One region of the Monashia sp. HAY1-5C genome, then DNA from elsewhere that is predicted to be linked to it. Evidence: predicted binding sites of a transcription regulator. Region 1 holds the regulator's gene; the other holds the start of a gene.
The links. The regulator HspR, encoded in region 1, represses chaperone genes until heat shock. The targets are predictions, from matches to a motif close to AAGTTGAGTCNNNNNGACTCAACTT.
Positions count from the first base shown of each region.

Region 1 (5,140 bases):
AGCAGGAGCGGGCGCCCACCCGGCTGTCGGGAGGCGGGTCCCGACCCGGACGCGGTTCCGGCGTCGGGGCGCGCCGGCCGGTGGGCGGCTGGGTCGGCGTCGTCCGCGGTGTCGGGGCCGGGGTCGGGGTCGGCGTCGTCCGCGGTGTCGACGCCGTCCGGGGCCGACGCCACGGCGTCGGCGCCGGCGTCCCAGCCGTGCGCCTCGGCCAGGAAGGACTCGACGGTGCGCGGCGTGATCGAGGGGCTCGCCGGCGGGGAGCCCGCGGGCGGCCGACCCCAGGGGAGGTAGACGCCGAAGGTGCTGCCCATGCCCTCGACCGAGTCGACCCAGGCGTCGCCGCCGTGCAGCTCAGCGAGCTGGCGCACGAGGAACAGGCCGATGCCGGCGCCCTCGCGCGACCGGATGCCGTCGGTGCGGGGCAGCTGCCGGAACCGCTCGAAGACGGTGGCGAGGTCGTCGGTCGGGATGCCGATGCCGGAGTCGGTGACCAGCACCTCGAAGCCCTCGGGAAGCTCGTGAAGGGTGACCTGCACGCCGCCGGCGGGCGTGTACTTCAACGCGTTGGACAGCAGGTTGAGCACGATGCGCTCGACCATGTCCCGGTCGACCCACGCAGACCGGCCGAGGTCGGGGATGTCGGTCGTGAAGGTCAGGCCCACGCGGTGCACGGCCGGACGGAAGCTCGCGGCCAGCCCCCGGACGAGCTCGGCGACGTCGGTCTCGACGCGGTGCGGCTCGACCCGCCCGGCGTCCATGCGGGTCAGGTCGAGCAGCTGGTCGACGAGGACCTTCAGCCGGTCGGTGTTGCGCTCGACGAGCTCGAGGTGTGAGCGCACCGCCGCCGGCAGAGCGGGCTCGCCGAGCGCGTCCTCGACCGGCCCGGCTATGAGCGTCAGCGGCGTGCGCAGCTCGTGGCTGATGTTGGCGAAGAAGACGGTCTTGGCGGTGTCGAGCTCGGCGAGCGCCTCCACGCGGTGCCGCCCGGCGTCGAGACGGCGCACGCCCGCGAGCGCGGCGGCGACGTGCGACGCGCACAGCTCGACGTAGGCCTGCAGCTGCTCGTCCCACGGCCGCCGGAGGTTGGCGGTGACGACGAGCGAGGCGCTGGCCCGCCTCCGGCCGGGCTCGACGACCGGCACGACGTGGACGCCCGGGTCCGGCGCGCTCGTGCCGTCTACCGGGCCCTCGATGAGCCCGACCGACGCGTGGTCCTCGACGTTCTCACGCATGATCTCGAGCGCGAGACGCTCGACGTCCTCGGCGGTGGCCGCACCGGCGAGGGCCGCCCCCAGCCGTGACACGACCGAGGCGCGACGCTCGGCCAGCACCTTGCCGGTGGTCTCGGTGGCGATGTCGAGGACGCCGGCCACCTCGCCGTCCGGTCCGGTGACGACGCTGTAGGACCACGTGAAGTAGGCCTCCTCGAGGAAGCCGTTCCGGTCGACGACGAGCAGCTGGTCCTCGTCCCAGGAGGGGACGCGGGTGCGCGCCACCTCGGCCAGCCGCGGCGCGATCTGGTCCCACACCTCCGGCCACACGTCCCGCACCGGCAGGCCGAGCGCGGCGGGGTGCTTCGCCTCACCGAGCAGCACCCGGTAGGCGTCGTTGTAGACCATGAGCAGCTCGGGACCCCAGCACACGAGCATGGGGAAGCGCTGTGCGAGCGCGGTGTCCACGACCGCGACGAGCTCGGCCGGCCAGTCGTCCACGGGACCGAGGCCGGTGGCCGCCCAGTCGGTGGTGGCCATGAGGCGGCCGATCTCGGTGTCCGGCAGGGCGAGCCGGTGGCTGCGCCCGGGTGCCGCGAGGGTGGAGGACCGGTCGAGCCCGCCGTCCGGCGTCATCGGGGCGTGCGGCTGGGACAACAGGAAGACCTCCACGTGGGCAGGGTGCAGCGCGCGCCCACACGGCTGGAGGCCCGGTCATCCTCGCACCTGCGCCGTGCGTTGCCAAACGACGTGCGCGAGGCGGGTGGTCAGCGCTCCGGGCGCCAGACGACCAGGGCCTGCGACGCGGGGGTGCGCGGCGGGCGCTGGCCGGGCCGCAGCGGGACGGCGTCCCCGCGCGGCCCGACGGCGAAGAAGCGCGCGCTCGCGTGGAGCGCGGCCTGGGTCTGCTCGAGCTCGGCGGCGAGCTCCTCGACCCGCGACCGCAGCGCCGTGACGTGGTTCTCGAGGTCGAGGATGCGCTGGATGCCCGCGAGCGACACGCCCTCCTGCGACAGCCGCTGCACCTCACGGAGCAGCTCGACGTCGCGGGTGCTGTAGCGCCGCCCGCCCCCGCGGGTGCGCGACGGCGTGACGAGGCCGAGGCGGTCGTACTGGCGCAGCGTCTGCGCGTGCATGCCGGCCAGCTCGGCGGCGACGGAGATGACGAAGACGGGCGCGTCGTCGTCGTGCCCGGCGGGGCGCGCGCTCCTGCGTGACATCGTCGGCACTCCCTTCCTCGTTCTCGTCGCCGGCCGGCCTCAGGCCCGCGCTCGGCGGAACAGGTCGGCCCTCGGGTCGTGGCCGTCCTCGGCCGCGGCCATGGTCTCGATCGCCGCGCGAGCCTCGTCGGTCAGGCGCTGCGGCACGACGACCTGGACCTTCGCGAGGAGGTCGCCGGTGTGCTCGCCGCGGCGGACGCCACGGCCCTTGACGCGCAGGACCCGGCCGCTCGGCGTGCCGGGCGCGATGCGCACCTTGACCTGCCCACCGTCGAGGGTCGGCACGGGGACCGTGGCCCCGAGCGCCGCCTCGGCGAAGGTGACGGGCAGGTCGACGGTGAGGTCGTCGCCGTCGCGGCCGAAGACCGGGTGCTTGTCGACGGAGACGGCGAGGATGAGGTCGCCCGCAGGCCCGCCGGCCTCGCCCTGGCGCCCCTTGCCCCGGAGGCGGATCTTCTGGCCGTCCTTGACGCCCGGAGGGATCCGCGCCGTGATGCGGCCGAGGTCGGGCGAGGAGAGCGTCACCGTGGAGCCCTCCACCGCGTCGCGGAAGCCGATCGTCGTCGAGGCCTGGACGTCGGCGCCCGGCCGCGGACCGGCCGTCGCGCCGTACCCGCCGTACTGCTGGCCGAAGCCGCCGGCACCACCCGGACCCGCGCCACCGAACATCTGGCCGAGGATGTCCTCGAGGTTCGGCTGGCCGGCGCCCGCACCCCCGCCGCCGAAGCGGACACGGGTGCCGCCGGGACCGGCCGCACCGCCGAACGCCGAGAAGATGTCCTCGAAGCCGGCGCCCCCACCGCCGGGACCGCCCGCGGTGAAGCGAGCACCCCCGTGCGACATGGCGCGGATGGCGTCGTACTCGCGGCGCTGCTCGGGGTCGGACAGGACGGCGTACGCCTCCCCGATCTCCTTGAAGCGCTCCTCGGCGCGGGTGTCGCCGACGTTGTGGTCCGGGTGCAGGTCGCGGGCCAGCTTGCGGTAGGCCTTCTTGACCGCGGCAGCGTCGGCGTCCTGGGGCACGCCGAGGATCGCGTAGAAGTCCTTCTCGAACCAGTCCTGGCTAGCCATGGCGCACCTGCCTCTCCTCCTGCGGCTGCTCGGTGGGACCTGCGGTCCTCACATCATCACGGATGCCGGCCGACGCGTGGGGCCTCGGCGCGGTGTGGCGCTCACGCGGGGTCGGCAACCGACACCCGCGCCGCGCGGACGACCCGGTCCCCGATGCGGTAGCCGGGCTGGAGCACCTGCACGACGGTCGTGCCCGACGCGCCGTCGGGCAGCTCGGCCTCGACGTGCATGAGCGCCTCGTGCACCGTCGGGTCGAACTCCTGGCCGGCCTCGCCGAGGCGCTCGACGCCGTACCGACCGAGGACCGCCTCGAGCTTGTCGGCGATGGCCGCGAACGGGCCGCTGGCGAGGTCGCCGGCCTGCCGCGCCATGTGGATGTCGTCGAGGACCGGCAGCAGCGACTCGACGACGCTGCCCACGGCGGTCGTGCGGATGACGTCGCGGTCGCGGTCGACACGCTTCTTGTAGTTGACGTACTCGGCCTGCAGCCGCTGGAGGTCGGCGAGGTAGGACGCGGCGAGCGCGTCCTCCTGCTCCAGCGCCTCACGCTCGTCGGCGCGCTCGGTGCCCGCTCCGTGGTCGAACTCGTCGTCCCCGCCGGGCTCGGACGACGCGCCCGGACCACCCTCGTAGTACGTGTGGTGGCCCCGCGAACCGGAGTCGGCCGCACCGGCGCCGGCCGCACCGGCGGCGCCGGAGGCGCCACCGGTGCGGGGGGTGGCGGCGGCCTGGCCGCCGGCACCCTGCGCGTCCGTCACCTCGGGGCCACCGGCGCCGGGCCGCACGGCCTCGGCCTCGGGGTTCGGGGTGCTGTTGGACTCGGTCACTTGGCTTCCCTTGCCTCGTCCTCGTCGACGACCTCGGCGTCCACGACGTCGTCGTCGGCCGCACCGGAGCCCGTCGGACCGGACTGGCCGCCGGTCGGACCCGTGCCGTCGGAGCCCGCCGCGCCGGCCGAGGCGGCGCTCGCCTGCTCCGACGCGTAGACCGCCTGGCCCATGGCCTGGGACTTGGTGTTGAGGTCCTCGATCTTGGCCTTGATGTCCTCGACCGTGGCCTCGGAGCCCTCGGCGATCGCGGCCTTGAGGTCGGCGAGCGACTCCTCCACCGGCGTCTTGACGTCAGCCGGGATCTTGTCGCCGGACTCCTTGAGGAAGTTCTCGGTCGAGAAGACGAGCTGCTCGGCCTGGTTGCGGACCTCGGCCTGCTCCCGGCGCTGCCTGTCCTCCTCGGCGTGCGCCTCGGCGTCCTTGACCATGCGGTCGATCTCCTCCTTGGACAGGGCCGAGCCGCCGGTGATCGTCATCTTCTGCTCCTTGCCGGTGCCCTGGTCCTTGGCACTGACGTTGACGATGCCGTTGGCGTCGATGTCGAAGGTGACCTCGATCTTCGGCACGCCGCGCGGTGCCGGCGCGATGCCGGTCAGCTCGAAGGTGCCGAGCGACTTGTTGTGCTGGGCGATCTCGCGCTCACCCTGGAAGACCTGGATGAGGACCGACGGCTGGTTGTCGTCGGCGGTGCTGAAGATCTCCGAGCGCTTCGTCGGGATGGCCGTGTTGCGCTCGATGAGCTTGGTGAACAGGCCGCCCTTGGTCTCGATGCCGAGCGACAGCGGCGTGACGTCGATGAGCAGGACGT
Region 1 covers NZ_JBPGXG010000007.1:30,074-35,213, reverse strand. The annotation lists gene ACR9ZK_RS02140 (ATP-binding protein) at 1-1,883, opposite strand, end outside; gene ACR9ZK_RS02135 (heat shock protein transcriptional repressor HspR) at 1,979-2,431, opposite strand; gene ACR9ZK_RS02130 (DnaJ C-terminal domain-containing protein) at 2,471-3,502, opposite strand; gene ACR9ZK_RS02125 (nucleotide exchange factor GrpE) at 3,604-4,329, opposite strand; gene dnaK (molecular chaperone DnaK) at 4,326-5,140, opposite strand, start outside.

Region 2 (5,140 bases), on a different contig from region 1:
GTCACATCCCCGGCGGAGGCCCAGCGACTCGGCATCGCGACGGTGTTCCAGGACCTCGCCCTCTGCGACAACCTCGACGTCGTCGCGAACCTGTTCCTCGGCCGCGAGCTGCACAGCGGTCGGGCCCTCGACGAGGTGACGATGGAGAAGGAGAGCTGGCGCCTGCTGCGCCAGCTCTCGGCGCGGATCCCCTCGGTCCGCATCCCCGTCGCGAGCCTCTCGGGCGGCCAGCGCCAGACGGTCGCGATCGCCCGCTCGCTGCTCGGCGACCCCAAGGTCGTCATGCTCGACGAGCCGACCGCGGCCCTCGGCGTCGCCCAGACCGCCGAGGTGCTCAACCTCGTCGAGCGCCTGCGCGAGAACGGCCTCGGCGTCATCCTCATCAGCCACAACATGAGCGACGTCATGGCCGTCGCGGACCGTGTCACGGTGCTGCGCCTCGGACGCAACAACGGCACGTTCGACGTCAGCCGCACGAGCGTGCAGGAGATCATCGCCGCGATCACGGGCGCCACGACCAACGCGGTGTCCGAGCGCGCCTCGCGACGGGCCCATGCCGGGCACCCCGAGCCCGACCAGCACACCGAGCAGCCCGAGCCGCAGGAGCAGTCATGAGCACGACGACCCCCGACCCCACCCGGGACTCGACCGCACCGGCAGGCGCCGGCCTCGCCGCTCGGGCCGAGGATGCCGCCCACGCGACGCCGGCCCAACCGGCCGCCCGGGCCGCCGCCCTGCCCGCCGACCTGCAGGACGAACGGCTCATCGCCGAGGCCGGCGTGGCGGGTGCCGCCCGGGCCTTCTTCGCGAGGCTGCGCAGCGGTGACCTCGGCGCGCTACCGGTCGTCGTCGGCCTCGTCATCATCTGGGTGGTCTTCCAGAGCCTCAACGACGCGTTCCTGTCCCCGCGCAACCTCGTCAACCTGACCCTCCAGAGCGCGGCGATCGGCACGATCTCGATCGGCATCGTCCTCGTGCTGCTGCTCGGCGAGATCGACCTGTCCGTCGGCTCGATCAGTGGCCTCGCGGCGGCGATCGTGGCGGTGGGGACCGTCGAGCGCGGCTGGCCGGCGCTCGTCGCGATCGTCGCGGCGATCCTCGCGGGCACCGTCATCGGCCTGGCCTACGGCGCGGTCTACACCCGCTTCGGGGTGCCGAGCTTCGTCATCACCCTGGCCGGGCTGCTCGGCTTCCTCGGGCTGCAGCTGAAGGTCCTCGGCGAGACCGGCTCGATCAACCTGCCCTTCCAGTCCGGACTGGTCACCTTCGCCCAGCAGACCTTCCTGCCGCCGGTCGTCGCCTACGTCCTGGCCGCGCTCGTGGTGGCGGCCTACGCCGCGAGCAGGCTGCGCGCGAACGCCCGGCGAGACGCGGCCGGCCTGTCGACGACGCCGGTGGGCTTCGTCGTGGCCCGCGCCGCCTTCCTCGCGGTCGTCCTGCTCGCGCCCATCGCGGTGCTCAACCAGGACCGCGGCGTGTCGGTCATGTTCCTCGTGTTCCTCGCGTTGGTCGTCGTCATGGACTTCGCGATCCGGCGCACGAGCTGGGGGCGCTCGGTCATGGCGGTCGGCGGCAACGTCGAGGCCGCCCGTCGGGCCGGCATCGACGTGCGGCGCACCTACCTCACCGTCTTCGCGCTGTGCTCGACGTTCGCGGCCCTCGGCGGCATCTTCGCGGCGGCCCGCCTCGCGGCGGCCAACCAGAGCAGCGGGGGCGCCGACACCAACCTCAACGCCATCGCGGCCGCGGTCATCGGCGGGACGAGCCTCTTCGGCGGGCGCGGCTCGGCCTACGCGGCACTGCTCGGCATCCTCGTCATCCAGTCGATCAGCAACGGCCTCGCGCTCATCAACCTCGGCTCCCCGGAGCGGTACATGATCACCGGCGCGGTCCTGCTCCTCGCCGTGACGGTGGATGCGCTGAGCCGGCGCAGCCGGGCGGCCCACGGGCGCGCCTGACGCCGCGCAGGCACGCCAGGGACCTTCGCCGACGGTCGGTCGGCGGGGACGGGAGGAGGGCCCGGAGGTGGGAGACCACCGCCGGGCCCTCTGCCGTCGGGGCCCTCTTGAGCTGGCGCGGAACCCGTCGTATCCTCGGGAACACAGCACGAAGTTGAGCGGTTACCACTCAAGAAAGGTCACCGTTGGCCCATCAGATACGGCCACCGTTCATCGAGGAGAACTGACATGAGCACCACCACCTTCGACCCGTTCCGCAGCACTTTCGACCGCACGTTCGACCGTCTCTTCACCGACGGCCTGCGCTCGAGTGCCGGCGCCGTCATGCCGATGGACCTCTACCGGTCCGGCGAGAACTTCGTGGCCCGCATCGACCTGCCGGGCGTCGACCCTTCGAGCATCGACATCGATGTCGAGGACCGCACCCTCACGGTCCGGGCCGAGCGCCCGGCCCCCGAGGTCGAGGGCGCGCAGTGGCTCTCGCGGGAGCGCCCGACGGGCACCTTCGCCCGCCAGCTGTCGCTCGGTCGCGGGCTCGCGCTCGACCGCATCGAGGCGGACTACCGTGACGGCGTCCTCACCCTGGTGATCCCGGTCGCGGAGGAGGCCAAGCCGCGCAAGATCTCCGTCTCGCACGGCGGTGGCACCCAGTCGATCGAGTCGGGCGGGTCCTCCGACTCCGAGAGCTGACCATCACGACGCACGAGGCCCCGGGTGGACGGCCGCCCGGGGCCATCGCCTGCCTGCGGCCGCGCCGCCGAGCCGGACGCCTCGCACGGGACCCTCAGGCGTCGGCCCGGTCGTGCACCGGCGCCCCGACGAGACGACGCACCGGGTCGGGGGCCGAGGCCGTGACCCAGGCCTCGAGGCGATCGTGCAGCCAGGGCACGAGCGCCCAGGTGGCGAACCACACGACGAGGACGCCCACGGCCAGGCCCGTCACGACGTCGTGCCAGTAGTGCGCCCCGGTCAGGACCCGCGCGACGGCGACGGTGAGGGCGACGGGGGCGGCGAACCGCCACCACACGGGCACCATGACGACGACGGCCGTCGCGAGCGCCGCGGCGATGACGGCGTGGTTGCTCGGCCACGAGTAGTCGCCCACCGCTGGGCAGGCCGCGAGCGGGTGCACCGCGAGGGTGCGGCAGGGTCGTTCCTCCCGGACGACGGCCTTGACCAGCTCGCTCAGCGCGTACGCCCCGACGACGCTGAGGCCTGCGCCGACCGCGACGGCGACGTGCTCGAGCCCCCGTGACCGCGCGCGCCAGGCCAGCAGACCGGCCGCGCCGAGGAGCGCGAGGATGCCGAGCTCGCCCGCGACCTCCACGAGGGCACCGACCGGGCCGGGCAGCGAGTCACCGAGGTGAGCCGTCCACGTGTAGAGCGGGTCGCGGACGACCGCGAGCAGCGCCACGACGACCGCGCAGCCGACGACCGCCAGCAGCAGGCGCGACCCGCCCACCCGGCGTCCGGCCTCGGCAGGGCTGCTCGCGCGCAAAGACATGCGCACGACCGTAGGCCACGAACCTGACAGCGTCCTGCCACTGCTCGTCGCGCGGCGTCAGAGGCGACCGCGGATCGGCGTGCGTTCGACGGGGTCGCCCTCCTCGGGCATGACCAGCTCGGCCCGGACCCCCAGCAGGCGCACCTCGCGGTCCGGGTCGAGGCGACCGGCGAGCTCGACGGCGGCCGCGACGACGTCGGCGACGTCGGTCGTCGGGGCCGCCAGCTTGCGGGCCTTCGTCTGCGTGAAGAACGGTGCATACCGCACCTTGAGGGTGACCCGGAAGACCGGTCGCCCCTCCTTGACGGTGTCCGCGAACACCTGGGCGGCGAGCACGCGGACGGCCTCCTGCACCTCGGCTGGCGTCGTCAGGTTCTGCTGGTACGTCGTCTCGCGGCTGTGGCCTCGGGCGACCCATGGGCTGTCGTCGACGACCGCGGACCCCAGGCCGCGGCCGAGCTGGTGGTACCAGACCCCCATGCGCGGGCCGAACTCGCCGACGAGGGCGGACTCGTCGGCCTCGGCCAGGGAGCGCACCGTGTCGAGGCCGAGCGCGGCGAGCCGCTTCGACACCCGCGACCCGACGCCCCACAGGTCGATGACCGGCCGGTCCCCCATGACCTCGAACCAGTTGTCCCTCGTGAGGCGGAAGACGCCGCGTGGCTTGCCGAACCCGGTCGCGATCTTGGCCCGCACCTTGTTGTCGCCGATGCCGACGGAGCAGTGCAGCTCGGTGGCCTCGAGCACGGTCTGGCGCACCAGGCCGGCGAACGCCTCGGGATCGTCGGTCTCGACCCCGAGGAACGCCTCGTCCCAGCCGAGGACCTCGACAACGACCCCGAGCGAGCGCAGCGCGTCCATGACCCGTCCGGAAGCCTCGGTGTAGGCCTCGGCGTCGACCGGCAGGATGACGGCGTCGGGCACCTTGCGCGCCGCGATCCGCAGCGCCATGCCTGACCCGACGCCGTACCGGCGTGCCTCGTAGCTGGCCGTCGAGACGACGGCCCGCTCCGTGGGGTCGCCACGGCCGCCGACGATGACCGGCCGGCCGGCGAGCTCGGGGCGTCGCAGCACCTCGACCGCCGCGATGAACTGGTCGAGGTCGACGTGGAGCACCCAGCGGGTGGCGCCGTCGGTCATGCCGCCATTGTGCCCGCGCCCACCGACCGCAGCCGGACGAGCAGCCTCGACGACGTCAGCCGTGCCCGATGCGCTTGCCGCGCCGGAAGGTGTAGGCCTCGTGCGTCTCGACGGCCGGCGGGGTGGTCGCGGCGTCGGGGTGGTCGAGGGGGTCGAGGGGGTCCACCGGGTCCACCGGGTCGACGCGGTCGCGGTCGAGCGCGGTGCCGTCGGACGGGTCGCCCGGGCGCGGCCAGGGCTCGACCTCGTCCTCGATCGCGCGGGGGGCCGCCGCGTCCTGGGCCCGGGCCGCGACGACGATGCCGTGGTAGAGCATCAGGGCGGCGAGGCCGGTGACGAGGTAGGCCGACACCGCGAGGCCCGGGCTCGCGTGGCCGCCGCCGAAGTCCGATCGCAGGACGTGGAGGACGGCCGCAGCGGCACCCACGAGGGCGGCGCCGACGAGCCAGAGGGCAGCCGAGCGCCGCGTCGTTGTGCTCACGGGGTCACTCTCGCACAGCGCGACCGGCACGAGAGGCGGCTCCGCATGCGGCACACC
Region 2 covers NZ_JBPGXG010000052.1:403-5,542, forward strand. The annotation lists gene ACR9ZK_RS09990 (ATP-binding cassette domain-containing protein) at 1-615, shown strand, start outside; gene ACR9ZK_RS09995 (sugar ABC transporter permease) at 612-1,958, shown strand; gene ACR9ZK_RS10000 (Hsp20/alpha crystallin family protein) at 2,187-2,648, shown strand; gene ACR9ZK_RS10005 (phosphatase PAP2 family protein) at 2,743-3,462, opposite strand; gene ACR9ZK_RS10010 (DNA polymerase IV) at 3,520-4,602, opposite strand; gene ACR9ZK_RS10015 (hypothetical protein) at 4,658-5,083, opposite strand.
Region 2: the regulator HspR is predicted to act here: its motif matches at 2,110-2,134, upstream of ACR9ZK_RS10000 (Hsp20/alpha crystallin family protein).